2 regions of the Aneurinibacillus thermoaerophilus genome follow, and region 2 is predicted to be linked to the other one. Evidence: riboswitches for the same ligand, from Rfam matches in the RefSeq annotation. Region 2 holds a riboswitch; the other holds the start of a gene.
What was found. A riboswitch is a leader RNA that binds a small molecule or an ion and turns the genes downstream of it on or off. The one in region 2 is predicted to bind cyclic di-AMP.
Positions count from the first base shown of each region.

Region 1: linked by a shared signal. The riboswitch ahead of K3F53_RS13960 (LysM peptidoglycan-binding domain-containing protein) and the one ahead of K3F53_RS15615 (C40 family peptidase) in region 2 are both predicted to bind cyclic di-AMP.

Region 1 covers NZ_CP080764.1:2,689,644-2,694,310, reverse strand. The annotation lists partial or broken gene K3F53_RS13975 (transposase) at 1-320, shown strand, start outside; gene K3F53_RS13970 (AHH domain-containing protein) at 358-1,071, shown strand; partial or broken gene K3F53_RS19455 (DUF4351 domain-containing protein) at 1,196-1,291, opposite strand; partial or broken gene K3F53_RS13965 (sigma-70 family RNA polymerase sigma factor) at 1,491-1,784, shown strand; gene K3F53_RS13960 (LysM peptidoglycan-binding domain-containing protein) at 1,844-2,635, opposite strand; cyclic di-AMP (ydaO/yuaA leader) riboswitch at 2,644-2,793, opposite strand; gene K3F53_RS13955 (polysaccharide deacetylase family protein) at 2,853-3,566, opposite strand; gene K3F53_RS13950 (cytochrome ubiquinol oxidase subunit I) at 3,718-4,667, shown strand, end outside.
Region 2 covers NZ_CP080764.1:3,022,829-3,027,495, reverse strand. The annotation lists gene K3F53_RS15625 (FAD-dependent thymidylate synthase) at 1-797, shown strand, start outside; gene K3F53_RS15620 (MFS transporter) at 1,075-2,268, opposite strand; cyclic di-AMP (ydaO/yuaA leader) riboswitch at 2,753-2,884, shown strand; gene K3F53_RS15615 (C40 family peptidase) at 2,892-3,356, shown strand; gene K3F53_RS15610 (S-layer homology domain-containing protein) at 3,637-4,257, shown strand; gene yunB (sporulation protein YunB) at 4,448-4,667, shown strand, end outside.

The sequences.
Region 1 (4,667 bases), 330 kb from region 2:
TTGCAAGATACGCAGGAATAGCCCCTGTCCGAATGGGTTCGGGCGGCAAGGAAACTATTCAGAAAAGCAAAAAAGGAAACAGGGAATTATACACTATCTTTTATAACTTGGCTGTTCAACAAATACATATTTGTAAAGGTAGTAAAACTCCTCGAAATCCTGTGTTTTACGAGTATTATCAGAAAAAGCTAGCAGAAGGTAAAACCAAACAACAAGCGCTTATTTGCATTATGAGAAGACTTGTCAATATTATCTATGGCATGATGGAGAATAAAACCGCTTATATCATGCCTGACATACCTAACAGCAAAGTAAGTTGATATAATGAGTGGTAGTTACTGAACTGCCCCTCTTTTTATAAAGTCATGTTTATTAGACTTTCCTAAGGGGACGCCAAAAGCTAAACCTGAACAAGTACATCATTATGCAACTAATAAAAGTAAGAAGTATACACCGCAAATAGAAGCGATTACGAAAAAGTATGGCTTAGATTTGGATGAGGCTTGGAATAAAGAATTGCTTCCGCATCAAGATAGGCATCCGGATGACGATATTATGTGTTATTGTGAAGAAACTTATGGGATAGAGCAATACCAGCTTAAAGAGGGAAAACTCTTCAAAAGTTGGAACGAAAGAATCACTTTTTATTATGACCCGAACGAGGGGGAACGGCAAACAGACTACCTAGCGAATAATTTAGGGTGGTTTGTCGTTTCGTCTAAATTGAAGAGGGTTTTAGACAGTTTAGAAAAGGGTAATATTCAGTATTTCCCTGTTAGAATCATAGACAAGTGTACGAACGAGCCGCTGGAAGGTTATTTTGTGGCAAATATTATAAATGTGGTAGACGCGCTTTGTCTTGAACATTCAAAGGATAGTGTTTTTGAACTAGATGGAGAAAAAATATATTCGGTACAAAAATATGCGTTGACTAAAGAGAATGTAGCTGGGAATCATATAATTAAACTAAAAGGGGATGAGATACCAGTATTTGTGTCAGAAAAGTTTAGGGAAGAAATAGAGAAGAATGGGATTATTGGGTGCGACTTTCAAGAAGTAAAGGTAGTTTAGAGGTGGATACCGGACTAAACGTTTTGACTGGGAGTTCTGCATCTTAAAGGGGAGCATATCACAGTGTCATACAAGCCGGGTCTGCACCAGCATGCGAAGAAATTCTTTTTTTGGCTTCTACTCATTCTTTGGAAGTGTACCTTATTTTGCTTAGCAGTGCAGCCGCGATAGGATTGTCCTGCTGAATATAGTCACGCCAGTTTTTTTGTTTCAGTTCGACTTTTATTGATAATGATAAGTCTGTAACGTATAAAGTTGTATTTAAAGGGGGTTCCGTATTTTATTTTTTGGATAATTCTGGATAAAAAAGATTGAATCCATCTGAACCGGATAAAGGTTGGGTTCACCAGTATTTTTCGTCGGGGAATGCACACACGAATATGGATCTGATCGCACAACACATACAACATATTTGGTTAAATGAAATATCCCTTATCGATATTCTTGGCACAGAAGCGAACGAAGTCGAAGATAAGGTACAGCTAAAGATTGAAAAAAACAAAATTTATCAGCACATTCATATCCTCGATGATAGGGAAAAAGAAGTTATTATTGGCCGCTTCGGGCTGGATAACGAAGAGGAACGGACACAGCGGGAGATCGCGCGTGAGCTTGGCATTTCACGTTCATATGTATCGCGGATTGAGAAGAGGGCTTTATTGAAGTTGTTTCATGAATTTTACCGCAAAAACGAGAATGCAGTGAAAAATTAATCGAACATATAAAAACAAACCGCCGAAAAATTTTTTCCCATTTTTCGGCGGTTTGTTTCTTATTTTAAAACATAAACTTTTATATTTTGAACGCCAAACTTACTTACATGTTCTGGTGAGCCTGGCACGAAAATATCCACGCGGTTGTTTTGAATAGCTCCGCCAATATCGGTGGCGTGTGCGATCATACCGCCTTTCGGAAGCCCCTGGAAGGAATAGCCTGTAATGTACACTTTGCTTCCAAGCGGAATCACATCTGGATCGACCGCGATGGTACCGACCTTCAGCTTATTGCCGAAGTAGTCCACACCTTCCCACCCGCCGTTTTCTTCAGGTGCAGCGGAATAAGCCGTTGCTTTTGAAAAAATGACGCGCTTATAGGTAAACTTTTTACCAGAGGCCGTTTTCACCGACGGACTGTCGGAAGTTTTGTTGGCTGCAATTGCGGTCGCTGGTTTGTTCGCTTTCTTTTTTGGTGCCTTTTTATCGTCTTGTTTCTTTTCTGGCAACACAAGTACGGTGCCGCCTTGAATATTTTGCGGGTCTACGTTTGGATTCGCGGCTTGCAGCTTTTGGACAGGAACGTTTAGCTTCTTCGCGATGGTCCAGAAAGTTTCTCCTTCCATGGCTGTATAGGTGTCCGGTAATTGGATCGTAGAACCGATTTGCAAGTTTAATGGATCAACGGATGGGTTGACAGCCTGAAGCGAAGTGAAAGGTAGATGATGAGCCTTTTCAATGTTCCACAGCGTATCATTTCTTTTTACTTTGTACTCTGCACCGGCGGCTATATTGGTGGCGCTTACGCATGCAGTTAATGTAAGTAAACCGGTAAATAAACTTTTTTTCATACAAAAAACTCTCCTCTCCTGATAGCCTACAAGGTTAGTTGCCGGGTTCGGGTTCAGGAGTTTACCCTATGCTTATCCATGTATCTTGATAAGCAATTCACCCCAAAAGAGTATCCCCTGCACTTCTTTATTTAAAGAAGTTTCGGCTTTTTTGTACCCCGACATCATAACACAAAAATCAAAAGAGGATCGCTGGTAATTATAAGTACTTAAAGTTTTATCTTTCTTTTTCTTGTAAAAGATGGGAAAGTGTTACGAATTTATACCCTTTTTTAGAAAGAATAGGAAGGATTTTCTCCACTGCAAGCAATGTTTGCGTCTGGTCGATACCGGAGTCGTGAAACAGAATAATATCTCCCGGTTTGGCTCCACTTGTTACTTTGTTAACTATGTAGTCGATCCCCGGATGTGCCCAATCGCGCGTATCTTGGTGGTATGACCAGATGACGACCGGATGTTTTTGTTTTGTCGAACTGAGAAGCACAGTATATGTTACTTCTCCTCCGGGTGGACGAAAGAAGCGCGGGTGTTTCCCGATTAGCGAGTAAATGACTTGATCGGTTTTGCGGATTTCATCACGTAAACGGGCCGTAGTTATGTTCTTCATACGCGGGTGGGTAAACGTATGGTTGCCGATTTCATGACCTCTGCGATTAATGTCCCTGATCACACGGGGATACCATTTCGCGCGCTGGCCCACGACAAAAAACGTCGCTTTGGCATGATATTTGTCAAGAATGTTTAGCAACTTAGCCGTATAGACAGGATGGGGGCCATCGTCGAACGTAAGGGCAATGAGTTTCCGCTTCGTGTCAACATGGTAAATAGGGGAAGCAGTCGATTTCGAGATTGCTGGCGCTGCTGGAAACACAGTGGCCCAGCAGCATAACAATGTGGCGATTAAGCTAACGAAAAGCTTCACAATTTTCATGTCTCTCACCGTTTTATGTAATGGTATGTATAATGTTTGCGCGTTTTTGGATAGGTATGCTTACAAAGGGTGGGAATGCATGCAGAATATTTATCGTGTAGGAAAACAATACTAAAGTGGAAAGCATTCCAGATGAGAGGAGCAGAAAACGGTGGATGATTTGCAACTAGCCCGGGCGTTGTTTGGGACGACAATGGGATTTCATATTATTTTTGCTACGCTTGGCGTGGGGCTTCCGCTGATGATTTTAACAGCAGAAGTTTTGCGCCAGTGGAAAAAAGACAAAGACTATGGCATTATGGCACAACGCTGGACGAAAGGATTTGCGGTGCTTCTCGGGGTGGCTATTCCTTCCGGCACCATTGCGGGTGTTCAGCTTTCCTTGCTGTGGCCTGGTTTTATGGAAGTCGTTGGGAAGGTTGTTGCTCTTCCGTTTCAGATTGAGATTTTCGCTTTTTTGTTGGAAGCGTTGTTCATGTCCATTTATGTGTATGCGGCCGATCGGTTGTCCGCGTCTATGCGCATTCTAAGCATGATATTCGTAGTGATTGGTGCGGCAGCATCCGCGATCCTGATTACAAATGTGCATGCATTTCAGGGAACGCCCGCCGGTTTTAGGATGGAAAACGGCGAAGTGATTGATGTGGATCCGTGGGTTGGATTTTTTAACCCGAGTTTTTTTGTATCGGCGGGACATGTTACTTTGTCTGCTTACATGACCGGCGCATTTACGATTGCTTCCATTGCAGCGTTTAAATTGTTGAAGAGTAACAGGGGAAGTAAGGAATTTTTATTTCACCGCAAAGCGTTAATGATGGCTCTTACCGTTGGCGGTTTGTTTTCTCTTGGCACGGCGCTGAACGGTCATGATTCGGCGCAAATGCTACACAAATACCAGCCGGAGAAACTTGCGGCCGCTGAAGGACTTTTTGAAACGCAGCCGTATGCTCCGTTGGCGATCGGTGGTTATACGGATGAAGCCACTAGAAGTGTCAAGTATGCGATCGAGATTCCGGGGCTGCTCAGTTTTCTTGCGGGCAACCGGTTTGACGAGGTAGTAGCCGGATTAAACGATTTTCCACGCGAATACTGGCCGCCACT
Region 2 (4,667 bases):
TAGCTGTCACCGGCAATGCTCGTGCCATTTCCGACGCGATTGCGGAAATGCTATCACATGAAGGGTATAGCAGCGAAGTGGTGGAGATAGCGCAGAAAATTCGCAAGCATACGACCGAAGTGCTGCCTTCGCTTATCAGCCATACGGAAGCGACGCCGTATCTTTGCTCTTATATGGCAGAGTTTTATCAGCGTCGTGTGCAGGAACCGGAAACATTGCCGGTGTATAACGGCCCGTTTGTGGAAGTGACGAAAGACGCCGCAGCGCTTGCGTTTACACGCTCGGATGATATGGTGCTGGGCGATCTGGCAAAGATGAACCGATTCAGCGAACTTCCCGCCATCATGCGCGCATTTGGTAAGCGTGTGGCGGTGACATGCTCCGAAGGCTGTCATCACCAGATTATCCGGCATCGTGCGTTCGACTTTTCACTTCAACTTCCGGATACGCGTTACGGCTTGATTCTTCCACAAGAAGCAGTGGAAGCATCCGGCACGCCAGAAGCGGAGCGCATCATCAATACATTGCTGACTATGCGGGCAGAGTCGCACCGATTGTACAATGAATTGGTGGAGAACGGCTTAATTGGCATCGCGCCATATGTTGTCTTGAACGCTAACGCGCGCCGATTGCCGTTTTATGCAAACATGTACGGACTGGCCCATTTCGTGACGCTGCGTAAGGAAGAATACGCACAGGATGAAATTCGCAGCGTGGCCTTTCAACTTGAACGCATTTTCCATGATATGGAACATTCTTTGCCTGGATTTGAGATGGATCGGCATTTGAAGAAATAAAAAAGCGCTTAGGGCGTTGGGCTACATGTTTTGTCCGTTCGCTATTCACGAACTTTCCCTTCTTTCTGTTGCTTAATTGCTTAAAAAGTAAACTCGATCGCAAAGCTGTTCTCTAAGCGGAGCACACAAAACATCTTGGTCGCTTAAGACACAAGATAGTTGTGTGCTCTTTTCCACTTTTTAACGGCTTTGTTGCAGTACAAAAGGAAAAATCGCGCAAAAAATCAATCAAGCCCGGGAAGAAGAGGTGAATGGATAAGTTGCTTAACATGAGAACCTAGGCGCTTTTTTTTGCACTCTTAGCCAGATAAAGCGAATATGTTATAAGATACAGTCCCATGAATACAATCGAAATACGATACATGACCGCGTAGCTGGTTGCCGTTGCTATGGTGCCGAGCAGCATAGCACCCGCGCCGATTCCCAGATCAAATCCGGAGAAGAACGTGCCGTTGGCGGCGCCACGCCGGTTGGGTGCCACCCTGTTAATCGTCCACGCCTGTAAGGTCGGCTGAATAGCGCCAAACCCGATGCCGTAGAATACAGAAGCAAGAATAAGTGACAACAAATTATTGGAATAAGATAAAAACAGCAATCCTACAGCTGTGAAGAATGCCCCTGGCAGCAGGATCCATACGTGTCCACGCCGATCAAACAGTTTGCCCGCCACAGGACGGACGATCATAACCATGAGAGCGTGAGTCAGAAAGAACCATCCTACGTTTGTAATTCCTGCTTCTTTGCCGAACAGCGTAATAAAGGTAACAATCCCGCCATATGTAAGCCCGAGCATTATTGCAAGAAATGAAGGAAATAGCGCCTTTACCTCTAACCATTCATCGAGTCGGTTACGATGTTTTGGCTCCGGAGAAGGAACGAAAACAGAAACATCTGGATAGCGAATGATCTGGGAAAGCAGAAAGCTTATCACAGCAAGCAATGTAGAAACAAAAAACAGCATTCCGAAGCCGGTTTTTTCTACAAGCCAGATGCCAAACAGCGGTGCAAGCGCCATCGCCAGCGTAGAAGAAAGGCCATAGTATCCCATGCCTTCTCCACGTCGTTGCGCCGGAATAATGTCAGAGACGACCGTTCCGAAGGAGGTGGTAGCAATTCCCCATCCGATGCCATGAATGACTCGCAGACTTAAAATAAGAAATACGGTTGTTGTCCAGTAGTAACCTGCCACCGAAAGAATGAAAATAAGCAGACCGATAGCCATTACTTTTCTCCTGCCGAGCGTGTCAAGTGCTTTTCCGGCGAACGGGCGAGCAAGCAGAGCGAATACGGTAAAAATCCCGATAACAAGCCCAATAGAGAATTCGTTGCCGCCGCTTTGCTCCACATATACAGGAAGCGTTGGGATTAACATTTGAAAGCTGGTAAACAGAAATAGGTTCGATAGGGTTGTCAATATAAAATCCCGGGTCCAAAGGGCGGGAGAAACGTCAGTTCGCGAGGGAGCTTTCATATGCTCATCTCCTTTTTGAGAATGCTTTACCGTAATTTTACGATAATCTCGATAGAATGTCCTTTCATTATATATATGGTTTTGTCAGAAAACGTGTCTTCTAACCAAGAGGAAGCAGGGGTTTTTGTTTGCGTAAAGTGAATCGAAAGAGCAGGAGCGAGAGGGAAAGGGAGGGGAAAACATGAAGAGAAAGCCTTCGCATTTTGCTATGCTAGAGACGGCGCAAACATGATAGGCATACCGGATAGACCGTGGCAGCGTGTTGCTTGCCCCGTTTCCTTTCATATCGAGTAAACATCAGCTTAATATACAGATATATTTCGATAGGTTGCAAAAAAATTCAACAAAATGTGTCTAAATTGTGAACTTTTTCTTCTAATTCTTCTCTTTTTCGATATAATTCGATAAACTGTAAACGTTGTTAGTGGAAAGAGATAGAAAGAAAAAGATTTCCTTAATTATAAGAGGTGGCCTATTATATAGAAAATTTTACTTGCCGAATCCACAGTAACGTGGAACGGGGGACAATTTATTTTTGGGGTGGATCCGTGCAAGCGGAAAGAGACCTTCTCCTCTTAACCCGTCAACTAACCTCGTAGGCATGAAGGGAGTAAAACTAGGCTATGAAAAAAAAGAAAATTATGATATTTGCGATTTCTGGGACAATCGCTCTTAGCGCTTTGTTTGCGCCTATAGGTACCCGTACAGCTTCCGCAGCCGAAAATTCTCTTGTGGAGATAGCAAAAAGTTTAATAGGAACGCCTTATAAGTGGGGGGGAACCACCAAAAGTGGTTTTGACTGTTCCGGATTTTTGAATTATCTCTTCAAAAGAGAAAAGATTTCTTTGCCGCGTACGGCAGCTGCTATGTATCAGAGAGGAACACCGGTTTCTCGTTCTCAGTTACGTACGGGTGATTTGGTATTTTTCAAGACGTCCCGTCGTGCTCCTGTAACACATGCGGGTATGTATATTGGAGACGGGAAATTTATTCATTCTTCCAGCGGCCGTGGTGTTGCTATTAATGATATTAATGATAAATATTACTGGGGAAAACGTTATGTAGGCGCGAAGCGCATCTTGAAATAAGCGGAGTATTTATTTACATACATCTTGCTATTAACTCCTAACTGCCATAAGGACGGTTGGGGGTTTTTTAATTTTTTACGGATGCCCCCCATAAACACGTTATTTAGCTCGAAGAAAATAATTAAGTGGGAACCATATATTTACTGGTTTGCTAACTTCCGAAGGCCATCAGGATACGTTAGATTGGATGGTGATAACATAAAAAATTACTGGTAGAAATAAAGCGGCGTAAGCAGGCTTTATTTATATGAAAATAGTAAGGGAAAGGTGGGTTTTCATCATGAAACGAAAATTTACCAAGCTAGCGTTGGCTATGGGTTTGTCACTAAGTGTGGTTTCTGTAGCTTCCGCGGCCAACTTCAAAGACTTCGACAACTTTTACTGGGCGAAACCCGCAGTGGATAAATTAGTAGCAGAAGGGATTGTGTCCGGTTATAAAGACGGAACGTTTAGACCAGGCAAACAAGTGTCCCGCGCAGAATTTGTAACAATGGCCAACAAGGCGTTTGGCAAGTTCAATGAAAATGCAATTGTTGATTTTAGCGATGTGCATAAGTATCAATGGTTCTATCAGCAAGTTGCTTCCGCTTATCAAGCAGGTTATGTCACCGGATATCAGGGCAAGTTTGCACCGAATAAGCCCATTACACGTTTTGAGGCGGCAGTTATGATGGCACGTCTGCTAGAACTGGATGTGACAAAAGTCGACACCGCGCAAAAGCTTGATGATTTTAATCAAATACCGGTGTGGGCGGTCGGCAGCGTCTCTGCTCTGGTAGACAAGAAAGTGATGAAAGGATATACGGATAACACCTTCCGTGGAGCTAAATATATTACACGCGCAGAAGCGGCTGTGTTGATTGAACAAGCGCGCGCATATCTCTATGGTAAACTAAAGTAATATTGGTATATTTTGTGGCGTTATACTTCTTCCGGCCTGAAAGCGGTGCTTTCAGGCTTTTTGTTTGCTCCCGCTTTCCACAAAGAAGCTATTCTGTTCGCTCCACTTTGGTAAAAGCGGTGCTGGATAGAATGTCTTTTAGTCCTAGACTGCCGGCTTTGGGCATATATTGCAGCAAGGGGGTGGAAACATGGGAAGGAAGAGATGGCGCGGAAGAAACGTTCGTTCCCCGATCCCTTCGAAATATATGTTTTTAATTTCCCTCCTGATTTTTTTGGGTCTTACTTTTCAAACATTCTACTATATAGAGAAAAATATAGAGCCGGCCATTCGTGAAATCGCCCGCATCCGGACGGAGCAACTAGCGACCAAAGTGATTCATGATGCTATCGGTCAAAAAATAATTAAAG